Linked DNA regions of Pseudorhizobium banfieldiae. Each later gene encodes a partner of the first gene's protein in a complex. Links are inferred from orthologs where the notes say so. Each region holds a gene or a part of one and is shown in the gene's direction. Other genes may lie near its edges.

Region 1 (4,012 bases):
CCACGGCTGTCGACCAGTAGAACCTGTCCCGGCTCGTCCCGGCCGTCGGTGCCTTTGAGCATGTCCTCGATGCCGACGTTCTGAGCGGTGTCGGCACGAATGCGCAACTCGTCGCTCAAGGTCTTCAGGCGCACGAGGCTCTTCACACGGGATATGAGCTGAAGATCGTTGACCGGTTTCGTCAGGAAGTCGTCCGCGCCGGCCTTGAGGCCGCGAACGCGATCGGCGGGCTGGTCCAGCGCTGTCACCATGACGATCGGAATATGCGCAAAGCGGGGATCGGCCTTCAGCCGTTCGCAGACTTCGAAGCCGCTGAGGCCGGGCATCATGATGTCCAGCAGGATGAGGTCGACATGCGTATGCTCGCAGATCGCCAACGCCTTGAAACCGTCCTCGGCCGTCAGGACATCGAAGTATTCAGCAACCAGCCGAGCCTCGAGCAGCTTGAGATTCGCGGGCACATCGTCAACCACCAGGATCCGCGCGGTCATGTCGTGTGCTCCGGTCTCATGCGTCGCCCAGATATGTCTTAATGGTCTCGATGAACTTCGGAACCGATATCGGCTTCGACACATAGGCTTCGCAGCCACCCTGGCGGATGCGTTCTTCATCGCCCTTCATCGCGAAGGCGGTCACGGCTATGACCGGGATGATATGCAATTCATCGTCTTCCTTGAGCCACTTCGTGACCTCGAGGCCGGAGACTTCAGGTAGCTGGATGTCCATCAGGATGAGGTCCGGGCGATGCTTGCGGGCGAGTTCCATCGCCTCCAGGCCGTTCCGCGTCTGGATGGTTTCATAGCCGCAAGCCTCGATCAGATCGCGGAAGAGCTTCATGTTCAGCTCGTTGTCTTCGACAATCATGACCCGCTTGGGCATGTACCCCGTCCCTGATCCTGCCTTGCAAGCCCTATTTCAGCATATAAGCTCGCGCACGGCCGATTCCATCTCCGTCACAGTGTTCGACGGTACGGCCATTTGGTTGAAAAAGAGGTAACCATTTCCGGGCAATGCGACACGATCCCAAAAACGTTTCGGTCGGGCGGGACGCCGCGGAGCAGACGGCCGTAGCCATTCTCGGCTGGCTTGCCTCCGAACCGGACATGCTGGGGCGCTTCCTTTCCCTGTCGGGGCTGGAGGCAGGGCAACTTCGCCAGGCAGTGCACGATCCCGATTTCCTCGCTGGGATGCTTGATTTCGTCATGGCACATGAGCCCACGCTCCTTGCCTTTTGCGAAGGAAGCGGCACGAAGCCGGAGGCGGTTGCCGCCGCCTGGCGCCACTTCTCAAAGCCCGGCCTCGACTCCGGCCAGTACTAAGAAGCGCGTTCCGGTGTGGACGGATGAAGAGCGCCGTTGAGATTCTATTCGGCCAGGCATAGATTGCGGATGTTCAACTTCTGTTCCATCGATGACGCATTCGCCCGAGACGAAATCCGGCTTCTGTCGCGACTGCCTCACCGAGCAGAAGGCAGAATTGCGCCGCTGCAATAAATGCGGAAGTCCAAGGCTATTATACCACTCTGAACTTTACGACCTGACGATCGCGCATATCGATTGCGACGCCTTCTATGCGGCCGTCGAGAAACGCGACAATCCCGAGCTCGCAGACAAGCCGGTCATCATTGGTGGTGGAAAGCGCGGCGTTGTCTCCACGGCCTGCTACATTGCGCGCATCAACGGAGTGCGATCGGCAATGCCGATGTTCAAAGCACTGGAGGCGTGCCCGGATGCCGTCGTCATCCGCCCGAACATGGAAAAGTATGCACGGGTCGGCCGCGAGGTACGGCAGATGATGCTGGAGTTGACGCCGCTCGTTCAGCCACTTTCGATCGACGAAGCCTTTCTCGACCTCGCCGGCACGGAGCGGCTGCATCACGACCCGCCGGCACGCATCCTGGCCAAACTCGCCAACCGCGTCGCCGCAGAGATCGGCATCAGCATCTCGATCGGGCTCTCCTACTGCAAGTTCCTGGCCAAGGTTGGATCCGACCTGCAAAAGCCGCGGGGCTTCTCCGTCGTTGGGCGGGAGGAGGCATTGGCGTTCCTCGCGCCACGACCCGTGACGACGATCTGGGGCGTCGGCAAGGCCTTCAATGCCACCCTCGAAGCCGACGGCATCCGGACGATTGGCCAGTTGCAGACAATGGAGGAAGGTGATCTCATGCGGCGCTACGGTTCGATGGGACAGCGCCTCTATCGCCTCGCGCGCGGCATCGACGAGCGGACAGTCCATCCCAATGATCCGGCCAAGAGCGTTTCGGCGGAGACCACATTCTTCGACGACATCTCCCGCCAGGAAGACCTCGTCCCGATCCTGCGCCGCCTGTCAGAGAAGGTCTCGTCTCGGCTGAAGAAACGCTCCATCGCCGGCCAGACCGTCGTGCTGAAGCTCAAGACCGCTGACTTCAAAAGCCGCACGCGCAATCGGCGGCTCGAGGACCCCACACAGCTCGCCGATCGCATCTTCCGCACGGGTCTCTCACTGCTGCAACCCGAAACCGACGGCACGCGGTTCCGCCTCATCGGCATCGGCGTGACTGACCTTTGTGATCCAGAACGGGCGGATCCCCCAGACCTCGTGGACCGCGACGCCGTCCGTCGCGCCGCAGCGGAGGCCGCCATGGACCGGCTCCGCGACAAGTTCGGAAAGGCCGCCGTGGAAACGGGCTACACGTTCGGTGAACGTCGCCGGGATCACTGAGATGTGATCGTCCGGCATAGCGACTACCAATCGTTACAATCTCCGGCAAATCTTCCTTAATTCGAAGCTGCTAATCTCGCCGCTCAGTATTGCGTAAAGAGGTTGTCCATGCTGCGTCGTCTCGCGTTTGGTCTCGGACTGATGTCCGCCACCATGCTCTCCCATCCCGCCTTTGCCGAACTCGCCCACACGCTGCAGATCGTCGTCTCCAAGAACAACCAGTCCATGACCGTCTACGACGGTGCCAAGGTGGTCTCGACCACGCGCGTCTCCACCGGCAAGGCAGGGCATTCCACGCCGAGCGGGATCTTCTCGATCCTCGAAAAGCGTCGGTATCACGAGTCGAACATCTATTCGAACGCACCGATGCCATTCATGCAGAGACTGACGTGGTCCGGCATCGCGCTTCACGAAGGCCATGTGCCCAACTACCCGGCCTCGCACGGCTGCATCCGCCTGCCTTCCGGTTACGCGAAGACGCTTTTCGGGATGACGGAGCGCGGCTTCCACGTGATTGTTTCCGACGCGCCGGTGGCACCGGCGCCGATTGTCCATGCCAACCTCTTCCTCCCGCTCAAGCCCCTGCCCTCCGAACCACTGATGTCGGACATCGAATTGCGGCCGACCGTGAAGCGCCAGACGTCGGAAGCCTATGAGGTGGCCATGGCGGACCACACCACCGACCCGACCCTGACCGGCTCGATCGAACCGCAGGACACCACACCCTTGAAGATGCTCATCAAGAGGCGCGAACTGCGGGAGACGGTGTCCGACGTCCAGGCGATGCTGAACGATCTCGGCTTCGATGCCGGTGCGCCCGACGGCCTGATCGGCACAAAGACCCAGGCGGCAATCGCAGGCTTCAAGCGGTGGAAGAGCCTCCCGGCGGGATCGGCATTGACCGAGGATTTCCTGTCGGCGCTCTATCGCTCCTCCGGTAAGCAGGAGCCCCCAGCTGCGCAACTGCTGGTACGCCGCAACTTTGCGCCGCTGTTCGAGGCGCCCATCGGCCTGAAGAATCCGGAGATCCCCCTCGGCACGCACTTCTTCACGGCGAGCAATGTCGATCGCGGCAGCGAGCGGGCCGACTGGCATGTGCTTACCCTGCCGAACCTCCTCACCACGAAAGAGCGGCAGCGCATGAATATCAGTCTCCACGCCTCGGCCTCTTCGGCATCCGACGCGCTCGATCGCCTCGACATCCCGGACGACTTACGAGAGCGCATCGCCACGCTGCTTGCTGATGGAAGCTCCCTGACCATAACGGACGAAGGTCTGGGTCCGGAGACCGGCAAGGGCACCGACTTCA
Region 2 (3,386 bases), 2.9 Mb from region 1 along the record:
GAAGACTGCCAGATCACCCTTTCGCGCTACCAAGTCGATCTCCCCGGCCTTGGTACGGAAGCGGATGGCGAGGATCCGATAACCTTTCGCCAGCAGAAAGAGTGCGGCGGCATATTCGGCGAAATGGCCGCGCCGTTCCGCCCGGCGCCTCTCCCTAGCTTGCTTTGCCACCGTCTCCGTCCTTCAGCGCCAGCAGCCGCTGGTAGAGGTCCTTCTTCGACAGCCCTGTGAGGCGCGCGCCCTCGGCGGCCGCCTTGGATGTCGGCATGGTGGCCGCCAGTTCCTTCAGCAGGACATCGACCTCCATCGCCCCCGGCACATCATCGATTTCAGGAGGAGCTATCAGGAGGACGATTTCGCCCTTCACGGCCCGCTCCGCATAGAAGTCAGCCAGTTCCGCCAGCGTGCCCCGCCGGAATTCCTCAAAGGCCTTCGTCAATTCGCGACACACTGCCGCCTCGCGAGCCGTTCCGAGAACATCGGCTGCGGCGGCAAGGCTCGCCCCGATACGGTGGGGCGATTCGAAAAAGACGAGCGTCGCCGGCACGCGCGACAGTTCTGCCAGCCGATCCCGCCTGCCCTTGTCCTTGACCGGCAGGAAGCCGGCGAACAGGAAGCTGTCCGAGGGCAGGCCTGAACCCACCAGCGCCGCCAAGGGCGCCGAGGCGCCGGGGATAGGGATGACGCGGTGTCCAGCGTCGATTGCCATGCGTCCCAGCCGGTAGCCCGGGTCCGAGACGAGGGGAGTGCCCGCATCCGAAACGAGCGCCACCGACCGTCCTTCCGCGAGCGCGGCAAGCAGCTTCGGCCCTGCTTCGGCGGCATTGTGTTCGTGATAGGCGAAGGGGCGGTTGACGATGCCGTAGCGGTCCAGAAGCACGCGCGTCACACGCGTGTCTTCGCAGGCAAGCACGTCGGCTCCCGCCAGCGTCTCGAGCGCACGCAGGGTGATATCGCCGAGATTACCGATCGGGGTGGCGACGAGATAGAGCCCCGGCTCCAGCGGGCGTGCGGGGACCGCCGTATTGCCGATCCTGTAGCTGCGGCCCATGGTCTTCTGTTCGTCGCTCACGAAGGTATCCGGCTGATCTGCTTGCTCTCGCCTTCTTATGGGCGAGGTGCGGCAGGCGGGCAAGCGGAGCGTCGCGAAGTTTTCCCTGTGAATCATGGCAACAAGTTCCCATTCGCGCCGGTGGCGGCCCTTCCGGCTCTTGCTTTCTAGGGGAATGTTCTGCCATTTTGCGCCTCCACATCTCCCGGCCCTGCGGCCGGCAAACATGCGGACGCCCCGTTCCTGCCGGCGTCCCGGTCAGAAGCGGTAGCGTCCATGCGTATTACTCTTGAGCGGTCCAATCTCCTGAAGTCGCTGAACCATGTCCATCGTGTCGTGGAACGTCGCAACACGATCCCGATCCTGTCGAACGTGCTCCTGCGCGCTTCCGGCGCCGACCTGGAGCTCAAGGCGACGGACCTCGACCTGGAGATCACCGAGGCGGTTGCAGCCATGGTCGAACAGCCGGGTGCCACGACCGTGCCAGCGCATCTCCTCTATGAAATCGTCCGCAAATTGCCGGAGGGATCGGAGGTCCGTCTGGCGACCAATCCGGACGGCGGCTCGATGACGGTGCAGTCGGGACGCTCGAAGTTCTCGCTGCAGTGCCTTCCGGAGGCGGACTTCCCCGATCTTACCGCCGGCAGCTTCAGCCATACTTTCAAGCTGAAGGCGACCGATCTGAAGATGCTGATCGACCGCACCCAGTTCGCCATCTCGACGGAAGAGACACGATACTACCTGAACGGCATCTTCTTCCACACGATCGAGGCCGGCGGCGACCTGAAGCTGCGTGCCGTGGCGACCGACGGACATCGGCTGGCCCGCGCCGATGTCGAGGCACCCTCAGGTTCGGAAGGCATGCCGGGCATCATCATTCCGCGCAAGACCGTCGGCGAGCTTCAGAAGCTGGTCGACAACCCCGACCTGATGGTCACGGTCGAGGTCTCCGACGCGAAGATCCGCCTGACGATCGGCTCCATCATCATGACGTCGAAGCTGATCGACGGCACATTCCCCGATTACCAGCGCGTCATCCCGACGAACAACGACAAGGAGATGCGCGTCGACTGCCAGAGCTTCACCCGCGCCGTCGACCGCGTATCGACAATCTCGTCGGAGCGAGGCCGTGCCGTGAAGCTGTCGCTGGCCGATGGGCAACTGACGCTTACCGTAAACAATCCCGATTCCGGCAGCGCGACGGAAGAGGTCGCAGTAGGCTATGAACACGATCCGCTGGAGATCGGCTTCAACGCCAAGTACCTGCTCGACATCACCGCGCAGCTTTCAGGCGAGGATGCGGTCTTCATGCTCGCGGACGCGGGCTCCCCTACCCTGGTGCGGGACACCGCGGGCGATGACGCGCTCTACGTCCTGATGCCGATGCGGGTCTGACACAGAAAAAGCGGCTGGGAAACTTGCCGCTTTTTTGCTGTCGTTGTCCAGATGCGACATTCCGCCTTGTTTTTGCGTCATTGACCCCACATAAGCCCTTATGGATCAAGGAGGAGAGACCTGATGGAATTGCGACTGAAGGAAAGGCTGGGCCGGAAGTTCGACGAGGAGATCAGGTTCTTCAAGGGCTGGATCGACGGCCCCAAGAGCGTCGGGGCCATATTGCCGACTTCAGCGGTCACCGCGCGTCGCATGGCGAGCGTCATCAATCCGGCTTCAGGCCTGCCGGTTCTTGAACTCGGACCCGGCACCGGCATCATCACCAAGGCGATCATCGACCGCGGCGTGGCGGCGGAGAATATCGTCTCGATCGAGTATTCGACCGATTTCTACCAGCACCTCAAGCGGACGATCCCTGGCGTCAACTTCATCAACGGCGACGCCTTCGACCTGGACACGACACTTGGTGACTGGAAGGACCGCAAGTTCGATGCGGTGATTTCGGCGATCCCGATGCTGAGCTTTCCGATGGAGAAGCGCATCGCGCTGCTGGAGGACCTGCTCGACCGAATGCCGCCCGGCCGCCCTGTTGTCCAGATCACCTATAGCCCGGTATCTCCCATCGACGCCCGCCCTGACCGGTTCCATATCCGCCACCTCGACTTCGTCGTCCGCAACATCCCGCCGGCGCAGCTCTGGGTCTACAGCCGGGGCTAGCTCGCCATGTTCGGCGTCTATGTTACCCATCCCCAAGTGAACATCGACCCGCAGGTTCCCGTTCCGCAATGGGGGCTGTCGGAAACCGGCAGGGCACGGGCGAACGAGGCTGCCCAGAGCGCTTGGGCTGCCACTCTTCAACGCATCGTTTCGAGCGATGAGAGGAAGGCAGTGGAGACGGCCGAACTGCTGGCCCGTGTCTCCGGTGCGGCCGTCGAGGTTG

What was found. The genes of interacting proteins can lie anywhere in the genome.
Region 2: the proteins of NT26_RS06200 (region 1) and dnaN are in contact, whole or in part, in a solved structure (PDB 1OK7), measured with the Escherichia coli proteins. The link is inferred for Pseudorhizobium banfieldiae from one-to-one orthologs.

Annotation. Positions count from the first base shown.
Region 1 is NZ_FO082820.1:1,286,732-1,290,743, reverse strand. What follows is about bases 609-3,556. They hold NT26_RS06200 (DNA polymerase IV), read left to right. Parts: upstream 609-1,410; coding sequence 1,411-2,703; downstream 2,704-3,556. Other genes in these bases: NT26_RS06195 (L,D-transpeptidase family protein), read left to right, coding at 2,812-3,556; NT26_RS06205 (DUF3572 domain-containing protein), read left to right, coding at 1,011-1,319; NT26_RS06210 (response regulator), read right to left, coding at 609-879. Outside these bases: NT26_RS06215 (PleD family two-component system response regulator), read right to left, coding at 1-491; more of NT26_RS06210, read right to left, coding at 508-608; more of NT26_RS06195, read left to right, coding at 3,557-4,012. UniProt on the Escherichia coli protein: Poorly processive, error-prone DNA polymerase involved in translesion repair and untargeted mutagenesis. Copies undamaged DNA at stalled replication forks, which arise in vivo from mismatched or misaligned primer ends.
Region 2 is NZ_FO082820.1:4,217,650-4,221,035, reverse strand. Bases 533-3,386 are described here. They hold dnaN (DNA polymerase III subunit beta), read left to right. Parts: upstream 533-1,327; coding sequence 1,328-2,446; downstream 2,447-3,386. Other genes in these bases: NT26_RS20320 (histidine phosphatase family protein), read left to right, coding at 3,170-3,386; pmtA (phospholipid N-methyltransferase PmtA), read left to right, coding at 2,570-3,163; rsmI (16S rRNA (cytidine(1402)-2'-O)-methyltransferase), read right to left, coding at 533-1,051. In the rest of the region: NT26_RS20340 (YraN family protein), read right to left, coding at 1-171; more of rsmI, read right to left, coding at 155-532. UniProt on the Escherichia coli protein: Confers DNA tethering and processivity to DNA polymerases and other proteins. Acts as a clamp, forming a ring around DNA (a reaction catalyzed by the clamp-loading complex) which diffuses in an ATP-independent manner freely and bidirectionally along dsDNA.